Regions from separate parts of the Streptomyces sp. NBC_00239 genome, predicted to be linked through region 2. Evidence: riboswitches for the same ligand, from Rfam matches in the RefSeq annotation. Region 2 holds a riboswitch; each other region holds the start of a gene.
The links. A riboswitch is a leader RNA that binds a small molecule or an ion and turns the genes downstream of it on or off. The one in region 2 is predicted to bind cyclic di-AMP.

Region 1 (3,918 bases), 660 kb from region 2:
TCGTTGCCGCCCGCGCAGAAGGTCACGAGTTCGGGGGCCAGCTCCTTGGCCCGGGGCACCTGCTCGGCCACGATCTGGTCGAGGAGCCGGCCGCGCACCGCGAGGTTGGCGTACCGGAAGTCGTGCTCCTCGCGCCGGTCGGCGAGGAGGACGGCGAGCCGGTCCGCCCAGCCCACGAAGGCCTCACTCGCTCCGGGGACGTCGAGGCCGACCCGGCCGTCCGGGATACCGGGGCCGCCGGGCCCGCCCGGGCCGGGGCCGGGGTCGCCCACACCCTCGGTGAAGCTGTCGCCGATCGCCGCGTAGGAGCCGAAGGGGATCACGGGACCCCGTCCGGATGAGAGAAAAGTCGAATCGCCTGCCACGGGAGCACATCTTTCACCTCGCGATGTGACTTACGCGACCGTAGGAAGGGGTTGACGCGGGGTGATCTATACCACCCGGTCAGTTTCAGCCATTTGGAATACGTCAGGAATAAGAGCGGGCGCACACGCGGCCGGGGCCGGAATCCCCCTCGGATTCCGGCCCCGGCCGTCGGACGGCGTGAGCCGTCAGACGCTCACGCCCTGCGCACGCAGGTAGGCGAGCGGGTCGATGTCGTCGCCGTACGACGGCCCGGTGCGGATCTCGAAGTGCAGGTGCGGCCCGGTCGAGTTGCCCGTGGAGCCGGACAGGCCGACGGAGTCGCCGGCCGACACGCTCTGGCCGGAGGAGACGCTCAGGGAGGAGAGGTGGGCGTACTGCGAGTAGTGGCCGTCGGCGTGGCGGATGATCACCTCGTTGCCGTACGAGCCGGCCCAGCCGGCCGAGACCACGGTGCCCGCGCCGACGGCGTGGACGGTGGTGCCGGAGCCGACGGTGAAGTCCACACCGGTGTGGTAACCGCTGGACCACATGCTGCCGCCCTGGCGGTACGAGGTGGAGATGGGGGCGGACACCGGCGCGACGAACCCGGCGGCGGACTTCGAGCCGGCGGCCACGGCGGACCCGGAAGCCGAAGACGAAGAAGACGAAGAAGAGGAGTCGGCAGAGGAAGCGGAGCCCGACTCGGAGGAGCCCGAGGTGCGCGCGCTCTGCGGCGCCGCCGACTTGTGACCGGACCGGGAAGCGCGCTCGCGCTTCGGCTCGCCCTCGGCCTTGGCGCCGGCCTTCGTCTTGGCCGTGCCGCCGAGGGTCAGCTCCAGACCCGGGTGGATCAGCGACGGATCGGTGCCGACCGCCGCGCGGTTGTCGGCGTAGAGCCGCTCCCAGCCGCCCTCGAGGTTCCGCTCCGCGGCGATCTTGGAGAGGTAGTCGCCGGCGACGACGGTGTACGTGGTCGGCGCGGCCTTCGTCGCAGCGGCCGAAGCCGGCGCCTGGGCCTGGACGTGCGCCGCCGCCTGGGCCGGAACCGCGGCCGGGGCGGCCGCCTTCTCGGCGGCGTGGGCGCCGGTGGCGCCCATCAGCGGCAGCGCGAGCGCCGCGCTTCCCGTGCCGGCGGCGACGAGGCCGCGGGCCATCGGGTTGCTCTTCGGGCGGCGGTGCTTACCCTTTCCGGGCATGGCGAATTCCTCTCCGTCGCCTGCGAGGTGAGCTGTCGGGTTCGGACTGGAGATGTCCGGCCGTACGAGTACGGCTTCACCCCAAGCCGTTCCGGAGTAAAGATCCAGAACGGCGGCTTACCTGGTTCCCCCGCTCCTGCCGTACGTAATTGGTCGGATGCGGTTTCCGGGTGGCGGCAGGATTTGGCGTTCCACCCGGCTCGGCCGTGAACGTAATCGAGTTCGGCCGGGCGGAACAAGTCATGAATTCCCCAAAGGAATCGGGGAGCTGAATGATCGCCGGAATTACGGTCACTGTCCGTCTATTGCGGGCACGTAACAGCCGTCCCCACAACGGGTTTCGACTCGGACCCCCCAGCACGCACGGTCACCGTATGATCCTGCTCACGAGCGAGGGGCGGACGTGCCCGCACGCCCCTCCACATCTGCCCGACCCTTGCGGTAACTTGACGCCAAGTAGCGCAATTCGGACATAGCCCCAGGTGCCCCACTTCGCCGCAAGGAGCCCACGTGACCCAGCGCATACCGACCGAGCCCCGGCTGACCGGAGTCCGTAACTTCCGTGACGTAGGCGGCCTTCCGACCATTGACGGACGTCGGGTGCGTAGCGGTCATCTCTTCCGAAGCGGACATCTGGCACATGCCACCGAAACGGATACCGAGTACCTCAACTCGCTCGGCCTCCACACCATCTTCGACTTCCGCAACGCGTCCGATCAGGCCCTTGAGGGTGCGGACGTGGCACTCACCGGCGTGCGGCACGTGAACCTCCCGCTGTCCGACCCGGCGTACGGCGGCGACTTCTGGCGGATGGTCCGCGAGGGCGGCGTCGAGCAGCTCCGCGACATCCTCGGCGAGGGCAAGGCCGCCGCGCGCATGTCCTTCTCGTACCAGAGGATGATCAAGGAGCGGACCGCGGAGCACAGCCGGGTCGTGCACGCGATGGCCGACGACAGCGTGCCGGTGCTGCTGCACTGCGCGGCCGGCAAGGACCGCGCCGGTCTGTCCATCGCCGTCACCCTGCTCGCGCTCGGCGTCGAGCGCGACGCCATCACGGCGGACTACCTGGAATCGAACGCCCCGCACCGCCGCTACCGGGTCAAGCGCAGCGGGCCCGAGGACGAGCACAGCCCCGAGGCACTGGAGCTGCTCGGCCCCCTCTTCGACGCGCGCGCCGAGTACCTGGACGCGGCCTTCGCCGCCATCGACGAGACCTGGGGCGGGGTGGACCCGTACCTGTCCGACGGCCTGGGGCTGAGCCCCGAAACCCTGGAGCGGCTGCGCACCCGGCTCCTGGAGGAGGCCCGCTAGCGCTCGCCGCCCACGGTGAAGAGCAGGTAGACGAAGGCCGCGAAGAGGTGGCCCGCCACGACGTACACGAAGACCCGGATCGCGAGCCCCCGCGGAATCCGGTCCTCGATGAACCGGCGGGCCCCCGTCCTCGGCTCCGGGTCCGTACCGCTGGTCTCGCTGTCGTCCATGCGAGCGATTCTGTCACCGATTCGCGACGGCCTGTTTCACCAGCGTCCGGCCGAACTCCCACATCAGCCCGCCGCCGCCGTGCGCCTCGTCCATGACCTCCCGGAAGGCCGTGACGAACCGGTCGACGTCCTTCTCGTCGATCACCAGCGGCGGAATCAGCTTGATCACTTCCAGGTGGTCCCCGGACACCTGGGTCAGGATCCGGTGCTTCTGCAGCAGCGGAACGACGACCATCTGCGCGAAGAGCCCCTTGCGGGCCGCCTGCAGCACCGACCACCGGCTGCGCAGCCCGAGCGAGGACGGCCGGCCGAACTCGATGCCGATCATCAGGCCGCGGCCCCGCACCTGGTGCAGCAGCTCGTACTCGTCCACCAGCGCCGCCAGCCGGCCGCGCAGCAGGTCCCCGGTGGCCGCGGCACGCGCCACGATGTCCTCGTCCGCCATCACGGACAGGACCGCCAGCCCGGCCGCCATCGCCTGCGCGTTGGACCCGAAGCTCGCCGAGTGCACGAGCACGCGGTCCATGGACGAGTAGACCTTCTTGAAGATCCAGTCCTTGCCGAGGGTCGCCCCGACCGGCACGTACCCGCCCGACAGCGCCTTCGCCACGCACACCAGGTCCGGCTCCACCCCGGCCTCGTGCTGGTACGCGTAGAACCGCCCGGTCCGGCCCAGCCCGGTCTGCACCTCGTCCGCGATCAGCAGTGCCTTGTGCCGGTGCAGCAGGTCCTGCGCGGCGCGCAGGAAGCCCGGCGGCGGCGCGTGCACGCCCTTGCCCTGGATCGGCTCGACCACGAACGCGGCCACGTCGCCGCGCCGCAGCTCGCGTTCGAGCGCGCCCAGGTCGCCCAGCGGGATCTGCGTGTCGGGCAGCAGCGGCGCGAAGCCGTCCCGG
Region 2 (3,918 bases):
GCGGCCCCCAGGGGCTCCAGCATCATCCGGATCTCCAGGACGTCGGCGGCCTCCTGCTCGGTGGGCTCGGCCACGCAGGCGCCCGCGTGCCGGCGCGTGGTGACGAAGCCCTCGGACTCCAGGGTGCGCAGGGCCTCGCGGACGGGCACCCGTGAGACCCCGTAGCGGCGGGCCAGCAGTTCCTCGGTCAGCCGGCCGCCCGGCTCGAAGACACCGGTGACGATGTCCTCGCGGATGGCGGTGCACACCGCGTGCGCCGGAATACGCAAAACCGGACCTCCGCTTGTTTCCCGCCCCGCGCATCGCGGTGGGCGACTTCTGGCGATCTCTGGCGAGCTCATCCCTGCGAGCCTATTGCAGCACACCGGAATTCCCGAGGGCGGCCGGAATTGAAATCCGGTCTTTTGGCGATCCTTTGCCCGGGCGCACTGCCTTCGCCCGGGCATGCCGGCCTGCACCCGGGCACGCCGAAGGCCCCGGCTCGGGGAGCCGGGGCCTTCGGGAAGCCTGTGTGCCGCGCCGGGCGGTGTCGCGCCGGCCTCGGGCAGGGTGTCAGACGGTGACGCCGTGCGAGCGGAGGTACGCGATCGGGTCGATGTCCGAACCGTAGTCGGCACCGGTGCGGGCCTCGAAGTGGAGGTGCGCGCCGCTGGAGTTGCCGGTGTTGCCCGACAGGCCGATCTGCTGGCCCGGGGTGACCTGCTGGCCGACGACCACGTTCAGCGAGTCCATGTGGCCGTACTGGGTGTACGAGCCGTCGTTGTGCTTGATCACGACGTTGTTGCCGTAGGCGCCGCCCCAGCCCGCCTCGACCACGACGCCCATGCCGACGGCGCGCACCGAGGTGCCGAGGTCCGCGTGGAAGTCGATGCCGGTGTGGCTGCCGGAGGACCACATGGCCCCGCCGGCGTGGTACTGGGTGCTGACGTAGGAGCCCTGAAGGGGGGCGACGAACTGCAGGAGGCGCTTGCGCTCGGCCTCGCGCTCGGCGCGCTCCTTGGCCTCGCGCTCGGCCTTGGCCTTCGCCTCGGCCTTGGCCTTGGCCTCGGCGGCGCGCTGCTTGGCGTCGGCCTCGGCCTGCGCCTTGGCGGCGGCGATCTCGGCGGCCTGCGCCTGGACGGTGGCCTGGGTCTCGATCTGGCCGGCCATGTCCTCGGCGACCACGACGGTGTTGAGACCGGTGTCCTCGAACTTCTCGGGGGCCGGACCGGCGGCGAACGCGGGGCCCGCGAGAGAGCCGACCACACCCGTGGCGGCGAGGGCGGTGACCCCGGCTATGCCGGCGGCCTTGCGGTTCATGCGGCTGGAACCACGGTGCTTGCCGGTGGGTCGAGTGCCAAACGCCATGAAAAGGCTGATCCTTTCCTTCCCTCTCGCCTACCGGGTTAGCTGACGGGTTCGGAGCAGGAAGGTCTCCTACGGGCCCCCTCTGGCGAGGCGGTCCGATTCACCCCAGGGACACTTGTGGGTCCCCGGCTCCCCAGGCTCGCGCCTGACGGGGACTCGGCGATTGCTGTCCGGTGCCGCGGGTGCGGCGTGTACAGCTGACGGACAGCTGGACCGAAACTAGGCGGATCATCATCCGATCACCAAACAGACACGCGGTTTTGTGGCGTACGCCACTAGGCATAGCCGCAACCATCCCAATGAAACGGACAATTGACATGAAGTGGGGCCCTGGCGGAGATTCCGCCAGGGCCCCTGATGCTTCAGGCCGCTTCGGGCCGAGCAGATCCGCCTCCGGGCTCAGGCACCGACCACGGTCACCGGGCCGAGGCCCAACGCCCGTACCGGCTCCTCGATCTGCGACGCGTCACCCACGAGCACGGCGACGAGGCGGTCCGCCGGGAAGGCGTTGACGACCGCCGACGTGGCCTCCACGGTGCCCGTTTCGGCCAGGCGCGCGTACATCTGCGCCTGGAAGTCGTCCGGGAGCTCCTGCTCGACCTGATCGGCGAGCGTGCCCGCGACGGCCGCCGCGGTCTCGAACTTCAGCGGGGCCACGCCCACCAAGTTCTGCACCGCCACGTCCCGTTCGGCATCGGTCAGCCCGCCCTCCGCGAGCGTCCGGAGCACCTTCCACAGGTCCTCCAGCGCCGGCCCGGTGTTCGGCGTGTCCACCGAGCCGCTGATGGCCAGCATCGACGCACCGGTGCCCTGCGCCGTGGAACGAATCACCTGGCCGAAGGCCCGGACCCCGTACGTGTACCCCTTCTCCTCTCGCAGCACCTTGTCGAGGCGCGAGGTGAGGGTGCCGCCGAGGCAGTACGTGCCGAGCACCTGGGCCGGCCACACCCGGTCGTGCCGGTCCGCGCCGATCCGGCCGATGAGCAGCTGGGTCTGGACGGCGCCGGGGCGGTCCACGATCACCACGCGGCCCGAGTCGTCGGCGGTGATCTCCGGCACCGGGCGGGGCTCCGCGGTGCCGCCGGTCCAGGCGCCGAGGGTGTCGGCGAGGACCGCGTCCAGGTCGGTGCCGCCCAGGTCGCCGACGACCACCGCGGTGGCCGTGGACGGCCGTACGTGCGCCTCGTAGAAGGCGCGCACGGCCGCGGCGTCGATCCGGGACACCGTCTCCTCGGTGCCCTGGCGCGGCCGGGACATCCGCAGCGAGGCCGGGAACAGCTCCTTGGAGAGCTGCTTGGCCGCCATCCGGGACGGGTTGGCCAGCTCGTGCGGGATCTCGTCGAGCCGGTTGCGCACCAGGCGGTCCACCTCGCTGTCGGCGAAGGCGGGTGCCCGCAGCGCCTCGGCGAGCAGGCCGACCGCCTTGTGCAGGCGGGAGACCGGGACTTCCAGGGAGACCCGGACGCCCGGGTGGTCGGCGTGCGCGTCGAGGGTGGCGCCGCAGCGCTCCAGCTCGGCGGCGAACTCCTCGGCGGAGCGCTTGTCGGTGCCCTCGGACAGCGCGCGGGCCATGATGGTGGCCACGCCGTCCAGGCCCGCCGGCTCGGCGTCCAGCGGGGCCGCGAGGATGATCTCGACGGCCACCACCTGCTGGCCGGGCCGGTGGCAGCGCAGCACCGTCAGGCCGTTGGCCAGGGCGCCGCGCTCCGGGGCGGGGAACGCCCACGGCGTGGCCTCGCCGGCCTGCGGCCGGGGGTGGAAGGTCATCGTGGCTGCGGTCGCGTCGCTCACTGGGCCGCCTTCTCGGTCTCGTCGTGCTCGTCGTGCTCGTCGGTGGCGCTGTCTTCGGTGCCGGGGTCGCCGGACCCGGCGAGCGGCTCGTACACCAGCACCGCGCGGTTGTCGGGGCGCAGCCGGGCGGCGGCCACGGCCTGGACCTCCTCCGCGGTGATGTCGAGGACCCGCTCGACGGCGGTCAGCGCCAGCTGCGGGTCCCCGAAGAGCACGGCGAACCGGCAGAGTTCGTCGGCGCGGCCCGCGACGGTGCCGAGCCGGTCCAGCCACTCGCGTTCCAGCTGGGCCTGGGCCCGCTCCATCTCCTCGGCGGTCGGGCCCTCGGCGGCGAAGCGCGCGAGCTCCTCGTCCACGGCGGACTCGATGGTCGGGACCTCGACGCCGCCGGAGGTCTTGACGTCCAGCCAGCCCAGCGAGGGCGCGCCGGCGAGGCGCAGCAGGCCGAAGCCGGCGGCCACGGCGGTCTGGTCGCGCCGCACCAGGCGGTTGTGCAGCCGGGAGGACTCGCCGCCGCCGAGGACGGTCAGCGCCAGGTCGGCGGCGTCGCACTCGCGGGTGCCGTCGTGCGGCAGCCGGTAGGCGGCCATCAGCGCGCGGGCGGGCACCTCCTCGGTGATCTCCTCGCGCAGCTGGCCGCCCATGATCTCGGGCAGCGAGCCGTCGCGCGGCGGCTGCTTGCCGTCGTGCGAGGGGATCGAGCCGAAGTACTTCTCGACCCAGGCGAGGGTCTGCTCCGGGTCGATGTCGCCGACCACCGACAGCACCGCGTTGTTGGGC
Region 3 (3,918 bases), 2.0 Mb from region 2:
ACCTGCTCGCCCTCGCCGAGCGGGGCGGCCTCACCAACATCCGCGTGGCCAACGGCGACGCGATCATCCTGCTCCGCGAGATGCTGCCGCCGGCCTCGCTCGCCGGGCTGCGCGTGTACTTCCCGGACCCCTGGCCCAAGGCGCGCCACCACAAGCGGCGCCTGATCCAGCCGGAGTTCCTCACGCTGGCCGCCACCCGCCTCGCGCCGGGTGCGCTGCTGCACTGCGCGACGGACTGGGAGGACTACGCCGAGCAGATGCTCGAAGTCCTCACCGCACACCCGGACTTCGAGAACACGCAGGAGGACGGCGGGTACGCGCCCCGGCCCGCGTTCCGGCCGTTCACCCGGTTCGAGGGCCAGGGCATCGACAAGGGGCACGTCGTACACGACCTGCTCTTCCGGCGTCAGCAGAACTGAAAACCCCGCCTCCGCGAGCGACCCCGCTGGCTAGGGTCGTCACGTGTTCCGGGCGTTCTCAGACACTTCGCACACCCCGGCCCGGGTCCGCGTCCCGGCCCGGGGCCACGCCCTGGTCCGGGTCCGCGTCCCGTTCCGGGTCCGCACCCTGGTGCCGGCCTGCGTGCTCGCGACCGCCGGGGTGCTGATCCTCGGGATGGTGCGGGAGCAGACCGGCACCCCGGGCTTCCTGGTGGGGCTCGGGCTCGCGGTCCTGCCGGTGCCGCCGCTGATGGCGGCGTTCCGATGGCTCGGCGTCCGCGCCCGGCCGTGGCCGCAGCTGGTGTTCTGCTTCGCCTGGGGTGCCTGCGCGGCGGCGCTGATCGCCATAGTGGCCAACAGCTTCGCGACCCGCTGGATAGCCGCGGCCACCGCCGACCCCTACGACGCCGACCAGATCGGCTCCATCGCGATCGCGCCGGTGGTGGAGGAGACCGCGAAGGCGGCCGCACTGCTGCTGGTGCACCTCTTCCGCCGGCGCCGCGCCGGCGGCATCGCGGACGGGCTGGCCCTCGCCGGGTTCACCGCGACCGGCTTCGCGTTCACCGAGAACATCCTCTACCTCGGCAACGCCTTCGGGCAGGACCTGGACAGCGGGACGTCGGTCCCCGACTCCCTCACGGCCGCCACCTTCTTCGTGCGGATCGTGATGTCGCCCTTCGCGCACCCGCTGTTCACGGCACTCACCGGCATCGGATTCGCACTGGCGGCCACCGCCGGCCGCCGGGGCGGCGACGACGGCCCCTCGGCGGAACGCCCGGCCGGCCGCCGGGGACGGCGGCTGCTCCCGCTGCTCGGCCTCGCGCTCGCGATGGCCGTCCACGCCCTGTGGAACAGCTCCTCCGAACTCGGCGAGCACGGCTTCCACTTGGTCTACGGGACGGTGATGGTCCCGGCCTTCGCACTGCTGGTCTGGTTCGCCGTCCGCGTGCGCCGCGCCACGGGCCCGCCCGCCGCCGCCCTCGCGGACCCCGGTCAGGCCGCCGACGCCGGGGCCCCCGGCCCGCCCGCCGCCGTCAGACGCTCAGGCCCTTGCCCTGCAGCCACGCCAGCGGATCCTGGGCCACCCCGCCCGTCCGCACCTCCAGGTGCAGGTGCGCGCCCGTGACGTTGCCGGTGGCGCCGACCCGGCCGATGGTCTCGCCCGTGGCCACCGTGCCCGAGGTCGCGGACATCGAGGACAGGTGGCAGTACCAGATCTCCGTACCGTCCTGGAGGCGCAGCACGATCCGGTAGCCGTACGCGCCCGACCAACCGGCCGACACGATCGTGCCGCCGTGCACGGCCTTGACCGGGGTGCCCGTAGGGGCGGCGAAGTCGAGGCCGGTGTGGTGGCCGGAAGACCACATCGAACCGGAGTCGCCGAAGTGCGAGGTGAGCGTGTACGAGCTGGTGGGCAGCGCGTAGGCGCCGGCGAGCTTCGCCAGCCGCGCCTCCTCGGCCTGCTCCTCCGCCTTCCGCTCGGCCTCGGCCGCGGCCCGGGCCTTCTCCTCGGCGGCGGCGCGCGCGGCTTCCTTCGCGGCTTCCTCGGCGGCCTTGCGGGCGGCCTCCCGGTGCTGGGCGGCCTCCTTCGCCGCGGCTTCCTCGGCGGCCTTCGCGGCCGCCTGCTTGGCCTCGGCGGCCGCGGCGTCGGCCTGCGACTCGGCCTGCTGGAGGATGCGGTTGCGCAGCGCCTCACCCGCGTCGGTGCCCGACTCGGCCTGGTCCGGGGCGACTCCGGCGGTGGTCAGCGGGGCGGCGACGGACACGGTGTCCGGCACCTGGCCGGCGGTCCGCTCCCCGTCGACGAAGGAGGTCGCGGAATCCGCGAACTCCCCGATCTCCCCGGACACTCCGGAGAGCATCGAGGGCATGGATATGGAGACCTGCGGGCGGTCCTGCGCGCTGGCGATCCCACCCGCGCCGACGGCGGCGATGACACCGACACCGAGCACGGTCGAGCTGCGGGCGAGGCCGCCGCGCTGCTTGGCCACGCGGTGCCGGCCCCGGGCGGGCCGTACGGAGTCCTCGGTGGGGTTCCACTCGCCCCAGGCACCCGCGTGGGGGCCGTCGAAGCTCTCGGGGGCCTCGGGGGCAGGCGTGTTGGACGCCACGGGGGCGCTCCTTTCCTTCCTTCTCGCCTACCGGGTTAGCTGACGGGTTCGGAGCAGGAAGGTCTCCTACGGGCCCTGTTGGGCCCGATTCACCCCAAATTGGTGGTTCCCCGGTTCCCTTGCGGAATTCGGCGCGTACGCGCACGGTGCCGTCTCTTGCGACGGCTGGGACGACCGCGCTGCGTTATCGAACGGTAATAGACACAGGGGAGTGATTCCAAGCTGTCGCGACTGATCCTTCGCGTGTATCAGCCACGCTCCGACCGGCTCTGGCCTGGACTTTTACGGACAAGATCACTTCAATCCGGGCACTCTGACGGCCCTTTGGGTATCTCCTCGGCCACACGCGTCAACTGACGCCACGTCAACAAGACTGCGGAGTGCGGCGTTTCGACTACGGTCCGTGTCCGAGCGTGCGCCGGAAACGACCGTCCGGTGCCGGAAACGACGAAGGCCCGGATCCAAAAGGATCCGGGCCTCCGTACTGAGTAGCGGGGACAGGATTTGAACCTGCGACCTCTGGGTTATGAGCCCAGCGAGCTACCGAGCTGCTCCACCCCGCGTCGGTAAACCCAACTCTACGCCATCCCGGAGGTCCCCCGCGCCACCTTTTCCCCGGGACCCCCGAGGTCAGAGCGAGGCGAGGAATCCGGCGAGGTTCCGGCGGGCCCGGTCGACCTGCTCGTCCACCGTCAGCGACTCCTCGATCCGCATGCCGCCGTCCGGCTGCTTCTTCCCCCGCGCGTACAGCGAACAGGCCAGGTCGGTGCAGACGTACAGCCCGACCGAGTTCCCCTCCCGCCCTTCCCGGCCCGTCCTGCGGGCGGTCATCAGCGAGACACCGCCGCCCGGATGAGTGGTCAGGCACACGGAGCACATGCTGCGCTGGAGGAGGCTGCGGCGGGCCGTCGGGAAGCGCAGCGTGATGCCGGTCAGCCGGCCCTCGTGCTCGGCGACCAGGTAGCTGCGGTCGGGGGCGGACAGGTCGCGCCAGCCCAGGAAGTCGAGGTCGTCCCACGGCCGGTCGGCCAGGTCGCGCGGCAGCGGCAGCCGCTGCGCCTCGCCCTTCGAGCAGTTCACGAACGAGCCGCGGATGTCGTTCTCGGTCAGTGCCTTCATGGACCGCACGCTAATGTTGCCTAGGACCCCTAGGCAAATGATTAACTCCGTTCGCCGGGCCGGCCCCGGGCCCTCCGGGCACGGGCGGCCGCCGCGACGACACCGACACGGAACGACGGAAGGAGCCCGGACATGCCCCGAGCCGGACTGACCACGGAGCGCGTCGTCGAGGCCGCGGCCGAGCTGGCGGACGAGATCGGCTTCGACCTGATCACCGTCTCCGCCCTGGCCCGCGGCTTCGGAGTGAA

Region 1: linked by a shared signal. The riboswitch ahead of OG764_RS07640 (LysM peptidoglycan-binding domain-containing M23 family metallopeptidase) and the one ahead of OG764_RS10500 (M23 family metallopeptidase) in region 2 are both predicted to bind cyclic di-AMP.
Region 3: linked by a shared signal. The riboswitch ahead of OG764_RS19570 (M23 family metallopeptidase) and the one ahead of OG764_RS10500 (M23 family metallopeptidase) in region 2 are both predicted to bind cyclic di-AMP.

Annotation. Positions count from the first base shown of each region.
Region 1 covers NZ_CP108095.1:1,748,038-1,751,955, forward strand. The annotation lists gene OG764_RS07635 (SGNH/GDSL hydrolase family protein) at 1-365, opposite strand, end outside; gene OG764_RS07640 (LysM peptidoglycan-binding domain-containing M23 family metallopeptidase) at 552-1,541, opposite strand; cyclic di-AMP (ydaO/yuaA leader) riboswitch at 1,544-1,707, opposite strand; gene OG764_RS07645 (tyrosine-protein phosphatase) at 2,052-2,852, shown strand; gene OG764_RS07650 (DUF6126 family protein) at 2,849-3,022, opposite strand; gene OG764_RS07655 (aspartate aminotransferase family protein) at 3,036-3,918, opposite strand, start outside.
Region 2 covers NZ_CP108095.1:2,405,314-2,409,231, forward strand. The annotation lists gene OG764_RS10495 (GntR family transcriptional regulator) at 1-269, opposite strand, end outside; gene OG764_RS10500 (M23 family metallopeptidase) at 553-1,347, opposite strand; cyclic di-AMP (ydaO/yuaA leader) riboswitch at 1,360-1,519, opposite strand; gene OG764_RS10505 (M16 family metallopeptidase) at 1,747-3,114, opposite strand; gene OG764_RS10510 (M16 family metallopeptidase) at 3,135-3,918, opposite strand, start outside.
Region 3 covers NZ_CP108095.1:4,415,498-4,419,415, reverse strand. The annotation lists gene trmB (tRNA (guanosine(46)-N7)-methyltransferase TrmB) at 1-419, shown strand, start outside; partial or broken gene OG764_RS19575 (PrsW family intramembrane metalloprotease) at 532-1,476, shown strand; gene OG764_RS19570 (M23 family metallopeptidase) at 1,475-2,551, opposite strand; cyclic di-AMP (ydaO/yuaA leader) riboswitch at 2,561-2,695, opposite strand; tRNA gene OG764_RS19565 (tRNA-Met) at 3,041-3,114, opposite strand; gene OG764_RS19560 (FBP domain-containing protein) at 3,182-3,670, opposite strand; gene OG764_RS19555 (TetR/AcrR family transcriptional regulator) at 3,803-3,918, shown strand, end outside.